Regions from separate parts of the Limibacillus sp. MBR-115 genome, predicted to be linked through region 1. Evidence: predicted binding sites of a transcription regulator. Region 1 holds the regulator's gene; each other region holds the start of a gene.
The links. The regulator LexA, encoded in region 1, represses DNA repair genes until DNA is damaged. The targets are predictions, from matches to a motif close to ATGTTCTANTTTGGTTC.

Region 1 (3,277 bases):
GCACGCAAGCCATGCGCGATGCGGGGCTTGCGCATCTTCTGGCAATTTCCGGTCTGCACCTAGGGTTGATCGCGGGTTTGGTGTTTGGGGGTCTTCGCGCGTTGTTCGCGCTTTTGCCGTTCTTTGCCCTTAGAGCACCGATCAAAAAGATCGCTGCGGTTGCCGCAGCACCGGTGGCTTTCTCTTATCTCCTACTTGTCGGGTCTTCAATCCCTGCGGAACGAGCATTCATCATGGTTCTGCTGGCGCTTGTTGCAGTGCTTATTGACCGATCACCAATTTCATTGAGACTGGTTGGCGCTGCCGCGTTAGTGGTACTTTTTTTGCGACCCGAGAGTCTGGTTTCGGCGTCATTTCAGCTTTCTTTTGCCGCTGTGGTAGCGCTAATCGCTGTATTCGAAAAGCCGGAGGGTCGTCAGGTGAGGGCGGCCAGGCAGCCGGGGTTGTCAGCACTCGGGGTGCCCATCCGTTATCTTGCGGTCCTCAGCATTACATCGGTTGTGGCGATAGTGGCGACAACCCCCTTCGCATTACACCATTTTGGTCGCTTCGCTGTGTACGGTCTTCTTGCCAACCTAATCGCTGTGCCGTTGATGGCATTTGGCATAATGCCACTGGTGCTGTGTGCTCTATTACTGGCGCCGTTCACTGCAGACGCTTGGATACTGAAGCTGATGGCTATCCTCTTGGAGCTATTGCTTACAGTCGCTCACTATGTTGCCAGCTTGCCAGGCGCCGTCGTGAAGATACCCAGTTTGCCGACCCTGCCTTTGGTCGTGATCGCCGTGGCTGGGCTTTGGTTGTGTATCTGGCGCAGGCCGTGGCGCTACATCGCACTACCAATCATCCTTTTGAGTCTTGTCGCGCCGCTGTCTCGCACTCTCCCTGACATCATCATTGACGAGTCCGCCGATCTGGTTGCCCTGCGCGACCCGAATGGTCACTACGGCTTCTCCACTCTCAGACGCCAAACTTTCGAGCGGCAAATCTGGATGGAGGCGCTTGGCAGCCAATCCGTTTTCGCCTGGGATGAAAAGGGTGATCGTAACGATTGGCTGAGCTGCGATGGATTGGGGTGTCTCTATCGCAAGGATGGATGGCCGGTCGCAATTTCTTTTGACGGGCGTGGATTGGAGGAGGACTGCCGGCGCGCGGCTCTGGTCATAAGCCTGGAACCGGTTCGTAGCGCACACTGCGACGATATCCCCCGCGACCGGCTTTTCGACCGCTTTGATTTCTGGAGGAACGGGACGCACGCCTTTTGGTTGGATGCCCAGCGCGCATCAGTCACATATCGAACCGTCGAAAGCCTGCGCGGACTGCGTCCTTGGAGCGGTGGTCCGGATTAGAGTGAGTGTGCTGGATCGTGATGCTAGCTGCAGTACACCACTCAATAGCGCCTTAACAGCCCCACGAGTTTGCCTTGAACTTGAACGCGGTCGGGCGGGAAGATTCGGGTTTCATAACTCTTGTTGGCTGGTTCCAATGCGATTGACTGGCCGCGCCTTCTGATCCGTTTCAAGGTGACCTCGCCATCATCGACCAAGGCTACGACGATCGCGCCGTTCTCTGCCGTTTCACACCTTTCGATGATCACCGTATCGCCGTCGAAGATACCTGCCTCGATCATCGAATCGCCTTCAACCTCCAGCGCATAGTATTCCGCGCGATTGCCCAACATGGTTGCTGGGACATCGACGAAGTTGCTGGTATCGCGCAACGCTTCGATCGGTGTACCTGCCGCGATCCGGCCGTACAATGGTAGTTGGCGATTGCTGCCGTCGCCCGCCAGTGAGGGCAGGCGTTGTACGCGTCCGAACACACCATGGATGACATTTGTATCATGGCCAAGGTCATGTGACTGATCATGGTCTTCTGGCAAACGCAGTACTTCAATTGCGCGGGCCCTATGGGCTAACCGCCGAATAAAGCCACGTTCCTCCAATCCGCTGATCAAACGGTGAATGCCAGACTTGGATTTGAGACCCAGCGCGTCCTTCATTTCATCGAAGGAGGGGGAAACACCATTCTCGGATAGATGACCGTGAATGTAGAGTAGTAGTTCCCGTTGTTTCCGCGTCAACATCGCGCATTCCCCGTTCAGGCAAGACAAGAACAAAATAGAAACGTTATAAATGTTCTAGTTTAGTTCCATTGCGCCGGTCAAGCATTTTTATGACTGTTGCCAGTCGTGAGCCAAAGGATGCGCGCGCATTATGGCCGGGGCAGGCGAAGGAAGGAGCAGGTCTCACCGGCCTTGGCCGCTCTGGCTTGCGGGCGGCGTATGATCAAGGCATCCGCGTGTTGTAGCGTAGCCAGCATCGAACTGTCCTGCCGTTCAAAAACTTTGAGCTTGGGGCCATTTCCGTCAGGTTCGACAAAAAGAGCGCGCAGGTAATCCTGGCGTCGGTCATTCTCTTTCAAACCGTGCTCGAGCAATCCCGTTTCCTCGCTCAGGGCGATATCGGGAGCGCCCAAGAGCTTGGCCATAATCGGCAGCAAGAAAAGATATCCGCATACGAGGCTGGAAACCGGGTTGCCGGGCAAGCCCAGTACGGGTAATTCAGGCCATCTGCCAAACATCAGCGGCTTGCCGGGACGCATCGCTATCTTCCAGAAATCAAGCGATAGATCGGACCGCTGCAGGGCCGACTGAACGAGATCATGTTTGCCGACGGAAGCCCCGCCTGTCGTAATCAAAAGATCACAGCCGCGCGCGCGGTCACGTAAATTATCCAGAGCGTCTTCCCGGTCCGCCGCGATACCCAAATTGACTGCGACGCCGCCAGCCTGCTCAATCAAGGCTGCGAGCGCCAGGACGTTGGAGCTGACAATCTGATTTCCTCGAATAGGATCACCTGGCATCACGACTTCATCGCCCGTTGCCAGAAGCGCGATCCGTGGGCGTCTGCGAAGCGGCAGCCATGGCCTATTCATGGCGGCGGCAAGACCGATTTCACGGGCACCAAGGCGCGTGCCGGCCCTGAGCTTGACCTCGCCCTCCCGAAAGTCTAATCCGGCGCGCCTTACATAGGCGCCGCGTTTTGCGGTCTCCAGGATCGTGACTTCGTCTTCCGCTGCTTCAGTGTCCTCCTGGATGACCACGCTATCGGCGCCTGGCGGGAGGGGAGCGCCGGTAAAGATACGCGCCGCTTCGCCGGCAGCCAACGCTTGCGGTGGCAGGCTCCCGGCCGGAATCTCCATTGTAACCTTCAATGTTGTCGGCACGTGAAGCACATCGCTTGCGTGCACTGCGTAACCATCCATTGCGGATACG
Region 2 (3,277 bases), on a different contig from region 1:
GATCCACGGAGATATCCGGATCGTCTATGTAAGCAAAACAGCCGTCAATTACCTCCCCAAGATTATGGGGAGGAATATTTGTCGCCATGCCGACTGCAATGCCACCGGCGCCGTTGACCAAAAGATTGGGAAACCGTGCCGGTAGAACCGTCGGCTCGCTCGTGGACTCATCGTAGTTTGGCGCAAAGTCCACCGTTTCCTTGTCCATGTCCTCCAGCAGCGCCTCCGAGGCAACGCGCTGTAGCTTAGCCTCGGTGTAACGCATCGCCGCCGGGCGATCGCCGTCCACGGAGCCAAAGTTACCCTGTCCGTCAACCAGGAGCTGTCGCATTGACCATGGCTGGGCCATACGCACCATTGCGTCGTAAATCGCAGAATCGCCATGTGGGTGATACTTACCCATCACATCACCGACGATGCGGGCCGACTTACGATAGGGACGGTTCCAGTCGAAACCACCTTCCTTCATCACATAGAGAATGCGGCGGTGAACAGGTTTCAGGCCGTCTCGAACATCGGGCAAGGCGCGCGCTACAATCACGCTCATCGCGTAATCGAGATAGGAGCGCTTCATCTCGTCTTCGATAGTGACGGGCGTGATGTCGAATGCAGGACGCTGCGGTATCTGGTCGCTCAAAGGTCTGGTTTCCGGTCTGGTTCTAGAGGCTCAATCGCGGGCCCTCGGGGAGGTAGGAACGGCATCCGAATCGGCCCCAGGAGGCGCTCCTTAAAATCGCCTGAAAATATAGCAGAGTCATTGCACTGCAACAACGCCAGAAGGCGATCCGGAGCAAGGTGTTTTTTCCCACGCGCTTCAAGCGTGTCTAACTGCGATCCAGCCGCATATCGATGTGCTCGATTCCGGCATCGTCATAGGGATCGGAGACCCTGGAAAACCCAAAACCCGCATAGAATTTTTCCTGCGCCGACTGCGCGGACAAGTGCACGGAAGAACGTCCCCACCGGCGGGCTATCTCCTCAAGGGCCGCAACCAGCATCCGCCGACCGTACCCTCGACCGCGTGCGCTCGGGGCTAAAACGACCCGGCCAATTGTGACCGACCGCCCTTGTGCGCCGGGCAACAAGCGCAGCGTACCGATAATGCGCTCTTCCCGATCCAATAACAGCAGATGAAGCCCAGCCTGATCCTGGCCATCTATATCCTGAAAAAAGGAACGCTGTTCTAAAATGAATACATCGGCACGCAGCTTTAAAAGTGCGTAGAGCTCTTCCTTTTCAAGCTCGGCAAATTCACGCCAGAGCAGCGAGCACATGATCCGAGCAATTCTCTAGAATGGAATCTCGTCATCAAGGTCCCCGCCGGACGAACCGCCGGACGCAGATGACGACCCCCCACCCGACGAGCCGCTGCCATAATCATCACCGCTATAGCTTCCGCCACCGCCGCCCTCGCCGCGTCCGTCGAGCATCGTCAGTTCACCACGATACCGTTGGAGCACGATCTCCGTCGTATAATTTTCCTTACCATCCTGGCCGGTCCATTTACGTGTTTGCAACTGACCTTCCAAGTAAACCTTCGCGCCCTTCTTGAGGTACTTCTCAATGACATCCACCAATCGGTCATTGAAGACCACGATGCGATGCCATTCTGTGCGTTCTCGGCGTTCTCCGCTCTGTCGGTCACGCCAGGTTTCGTTGGTTGCGAGAGTGAAGTTTGCAACCTTGGTGCCGTCGTTCGTGGTACGGATCTCCGGGTCTCGGCCGAGATTCCCGATTAAAATTACTTTGTTGACGCTTCCGGCCATGACGTACGGCACTCCCCTTGAAACACATTGCTTAGAAATACGAGCCCTATAAAGGCTCGCCGAGAGCGCACTCTAGACCGGAGAAGTGGGCCCTGTCACCCGTGAAGGCGCAACGAGAAAATAAAGTGAACATCCAGGAGTGGCAATGCCTCGCTGCTTGCGCCATATTGCCTCTAACAACGAACCCATACCTTATAGCAATCGGAACCAGGTGCCTTGAGCGAAAAGCCAACGTCTGCCCCCGTCATCGCCGTGCGAGGGGCCCGCGAACATAATCTTAAATCCGTCAATGTTGATTTACCGCGCGAGAAACTCGTGGTCATCACCGGTCTGTCGGGATCAGGCAAATCGTCCCTGGCTTTTGACACGATCTACGCAGAGGGCCAAAGACGCTATGTAGAATCCTTGTCAGCCTACGCTCGGCAGTTTTTGGAACTTATGCAAAAGCCGGACGTCGATTCTATCGAGGGCCTTTCTCCCGCGATATCGATCGAGCAGAAAACAACGTCGAAAAACCCGCGCTCTACAGTGGGTACCGTGACGGAAATTTATGACTATCTGCGCTTACTCTACGCACGGGTTGGCATTCCTTATTCACCGGCGACCGGCTTGCCGATTGAAAGCCAAACAGTCAGCCAGATGGTTGACCGTGTGATGGCCTTGAAGGAAGGAACCCGTTTGTACCTACTTGCACCCATCGTGCGAGGCCGGAAAGGGGAGTATCGCAAGGAACTTCTGGATCTCCGCAAGCGCGGATTTCAACGTGTGAAGATCGACGGCGAAATCCACGATATCGAAAACGCGCCGGAACTGGATAAGAAGCGCAAGCACGATATCGAGGTCGTCGTGGATCGCTTGGTGGTTCGCGACGGTTTAGAAAGCAGACTGGCGGATTCCTTTGAGACCGCTCTTACTCTGGCCGACGGTTTGGCTTTCACCGAGGATGCGGATTCAGGCGAAAGGGTGACCTACTCCGCAAAATTTGCCTGCCCGGTTTCCGGCTTCACGATCGACGAGATTGAGCCCCGCCTCTTTTCCTTTAACAATCCCTTTGGCGCTTGTCCCGCATGTGACGGTTTGGGGTCCACGCTCTACTTCGATCCCTCCATGGTGGTGCCCGAGGGTAATCGTTCGTTGCGACAGGGAGCCATCGCGCCCTGGGCGAACTCCACCTCTCCCTATTACAAGCAAACGCTCGATAGCCTCGCCAAGCACTACAAGGTTTCAGTCACCACAAATTGGGAGGACCTTCCGGAAGCGGTACAGCACGCCCTCCTCTATGGATCCGGCGGAAATCCAGTCACGCTACGTTACGACGATGGGCTGCGCACCTATGAGACAAACAAGCCATTTGAGGGAATTATTCCCAACATGGAGCGCCGGTGGCGAGAGACCGATAGCGACTGGGTGCGCGAGGACCTGGCGAAGTATCAATCCAATCGTGCCTGCGAAACATGCAGCGGTTACCGACTGAAACCAGAAGCTCTTTCCGTGAAGATCGGCGATCGCCA
Region 3 (3,277 bases), on a different contig from region 1:
TGAGGATACCGCCGCTACCGAACCGGATGACACACACCTGACTCTGACGCTGCGTAACATCGAGCGATTGCGCTTTGGCGATGAAAGCTATCTGGAAAACGGACATCTTGAATTGGAGCGCGTGAAGGAAGGCTGGCGCCGTTTCCTCCTGCGTGGCCGGATTCCCAAGCAGCTTCGCAGTTCTGTCGTGGACGGGCAGGAGCGCTCCCCCGAGGTGGAGGTTTCCTATGCGCCTGCAACGGACGGGCGGCAGGTGCTCGAGATGGCCGCCGCCGACGCTGGCGGATTGTTTCGGAGCCTGGATTTTTTCGACACAATGGATGGGGGGCTGTTGCGGATCAATGGCTCACGGGAAGGGATTGCACGCACCAATCCGCTACGGGGCAATATTGAGATCAAGGATTTCAAGCTAATCGATGCGCCGGTGTTGGCAAAATTGCTGACGGTCGCTTCGCTGACGGGGATCGTCAATGTCCTTAGCGGCGAGGGGATTGAGTTCAAGAGGGCTAAGGGCGATTTCGAGGCCGTCGAAGGGCGTATATCCAGTGATCTGCTGCGTATTTACGGTTCGGCGTTGGGGCTGACGGCGCAGGGCAGTGTCGATATCGATCAAAACCTCGCCGACCTGCGCGGCACCGTTGTGCCCGCATACGCGGTCAATCAGGTGCTGGGCGCAATTCCCTTGTTGGGAGATATCCTGACTGGCGGAGAAGGCGAGGGCGTTTTTGCCGTTACCTACACGATGACCGGTCCGCTGGATGACCCAGTGGTTGCCGTCAATCCGCTGGCGGCCTTGGCGCCCGGCTTTCTGCGTGGTCTTTTCGATGTGGGAAACGGCAACAGCGACACGGATCGTCCCAGGGCAATTCCCGAAGAGGTGGATCGGTAAGGCTAAGGGCGGGTGATGTACTTGAAGACACCCTCGCCTTGACCGATCAGACGACCCAGCGCGTCGGTGACCTCGCAGCTTGCGTAGAAGATTGATCGGCCTCCTCCCTTGCGAACGGCGCGGGCCGTCAACTTGGCGCCCGCTTCTGCGGTGCTGATGAACTGGCAGGTGAGCGAGAGGGTAAATGCGCGCAACGACTGTTCCGGTTCATCACGGTAGCATCCGCTGTACCCGCAGGCCGTGTCGATCAGGGTGGTCAGCATGCCGCCGTGCATGACGCCACTGCGGTTCAGATGCTGGTGTCTGACCAAGAGCGAGACTTCCGCTTCATCCTGCCGCCAGGCGGTCAGGTGATAATCGGTCAAATCGGCGAAGCCACCGCGCACCCGGTTCGGGTCTGCTATGGCTGAGGGTGTTTGCTGTGCATTGCTCATGATCTCCCAGAGACTGCCCAATTGGATTGGCCCTGTCCATAAGCCGCAGGCCTTCTTGACCGCCGCAGCGTTCTACCCTAAAAAGAACATAACAAGAACATTGGTGTGGAAATGATAAGAGCTTCAAAGGAAAATAAGAAAATACAAGAGCTTAGAATGAAAATTCTTCACCTTGAAGGGGGAGGATGCTCTTCCAGCAAGCGCCTGAAGTTTGGTCTGAAAGCTTTGGATCGACTGCTACCGGAAAGGGGGTTGCCGCTTGCGGCCCTGCATCTCTTCGAGCCTTGCAGGCGGGAATGGGATGACGGTGTCGCGAGCGCTTTTGCAACCTCTTTGGTGCGATTGTTCCTGCAAGAAAGCAATCGGCAAGGACCGCTCTTTTGGGTCACGCGACATGACGACCTCTATGGCGCCGGTTTGCTGCCCTTCGGTGTGAAGCCAACCGACCTTCTGGTTGTTCGCGCTGCTGGAGATGCCGAGGTCTTCTGGTGCCTTGAGGAAGCTTTGACGGATAGCAGCCCGGCCTTGGTGTTAGGCGAGATTGGCAAGTTGGGGCGCATTGCCGCCCGTCGCTTGCAGTTGGCGGCGGAAGCAAGCGGTATCCCTTGTTTTTTGCTGCTGCGGTCTTTCACGCCGCCGCCCGAGCAAAAGGGCAGCGGTGCTTTCAGCCATTGGCGCTTGGCGCCTGCGCCCAGCACCGCTGGTGCTGCGGGGCAATCCAGCCGCACCGATAATCGTTTGTTGGGACGGCCGCGCTGGCAGGTCGAGTTGCTGCATTGCCGGGGTGGGCGCCGGGGGGACTGCCTCATGGAGTGGAACGATGAAACGTGTGCTTTCTCTATGGCTGCCCCGCTTCGCGACGGAGCGCTACCACCTGTCTCCGGCGCGGAACTGGGAAGGGCAACACAGGCTTCCTGAGGCCCCCTTTGCCCTAACCGAGAACGAGCGCGGGCTACTGCGCCTATCGGCAGTGGATAGACGAGCCGAGGCTCAGGGTCTGACGCCGGGCCTGCCTTTGACCCAAGCGCGGGCGCTGCTACCTGGTCTTGTTACGCTCGCGCATGATCGGGGTGCCGAGAAACGTCGCCTGGAGAAGCTGGCGGATTGGTTGGAGCGCTACAGTCCCTGGGTCGCTCTGGATGAAAGTAATGAGGGGGCCGCGGGCTCGGCGGCTTGTTGGCTCGACATCAGCGGTTGCGCGCATCTGTTCGGTGGTGAAGCCATGATGGGCCGGGACCTCTTGCATCGCCTGGAGGGTTGGGGTCTGACGGTCCGATTGGGGCTTGCCGATACGCCGGGAGCAGCCTGGGCCGTGGCACGCTTTGCGACTGCCGCAGGAGAGCCGTTGCGGATTGTCCCGGCGGACGGGCAGCGCGCCGCCTTGGCGTCTCTGCCGATTGCAGCCTTACGACTGCAGGAGGCGGAGGTGGAATTGTTGGGGCGGTTCGGCCTGTTGCAGATCGGTCAGCTTTACGAGCTGCCGCCCGCCGGGCTGGCGCCGCGTCTGGGGGGAGCCGTGCAGCGACGCCTGCGGCAAGCTTTGGGGGCGATGGCTGAGCCTTTGTCGCCACGCCGCGCGCCGCTGCGCTTCGAGGCCCGGCTCGGGTTTTCGGAGCCGGTCGCCGCCGTGGACGATCTCGCCGCAGCGGTGGAGAAGCTGCTCCAGGAACTCTGCAGAACCTTGCAGCAAGCGGACCAGGGCGCGCGCCGTTTGCTTCTAGTTCTGCACAGGGTCGATGCCAGTCGGCAGGAGATCCAAATCGGCGTTAGCAAGGCGAACCGTGATCCAGAGCATCTCGGCCGTTTGCTGGCGGACCGGCAAGAGTCTTTCGATCCGGGTTATGGGGTCGAGGTCATGACCCTCGCAGCGGGGGTGACGGAGCCCCTGAGCGCCGAGCAGATGACCCTGGCGGACAGAAGGAAAGCGGACCGGGGTGAGACTGGCGGGCTGCTT

Region 2: a site for LexA is predicted at 1,883-1,899, ahead of uvrA (excinuclease ABC subunit UvrA). Genes of this name have one in related genera too.
Region 3: a site for LexA is predicted at 1,408-1,424, ahead of ABIE63_RS00520 (ImuA family protein). Genes of this name have one in related genera too.

What each region holds. Positions count from the first base shown of each region.
Region 1 is NZ_JBEPTJ010000009.1:36,728-40,004, reverse strand. Features, by position in the region: gene ABIE63_RS15715 (ComEC/Rec2 family competence protein) at 1-1,349, shown strand, start outside; gene lexA (transcriptional repressor LexA) at 1,391-2,086, opposite strand; gene glp (gephyrin-like molybdotransferase Glp) at 2,215-3,277, opposite strand, start outside.
Region 2 is NZ_JBEPTJ010000005.1:234,701-237,977, reverse strand. Features, by position in the region: gene gyrA (DNA gyrase subunit A) at 1-637, opposite strand, end outside; gene ABIE63_RS12385 (GNAT family N-acetyltransferase) at 825-1,274, opposite strand; gene ssb (single-stranded DNA-binding protein) at 1,290-1,766, opposite strand; gene uvrA (excinuclease ABC subunit UvrA) at 1,983-3,277, shown strand, end outside.
Region 3 is NZ_JBEPTJ010000001.1:112,812-116,088, reverse strand. Features, by position in the region: gene ABIE63_RS00530 (AsmA-like C-terminal domain-containing protein) at 1-889, shown strand, start outside; gene ABIE63_RS00525 (PaaI family thioesterase) at 892-1,323, opposite strand; gene ABIE63_RS00520 (ImuA family protein) at 1,480-2,241, shown strand; gene ABIE63_RS00515 (DNA polymerase Y family protein) at 2,144-3,277, shown strand, end outside.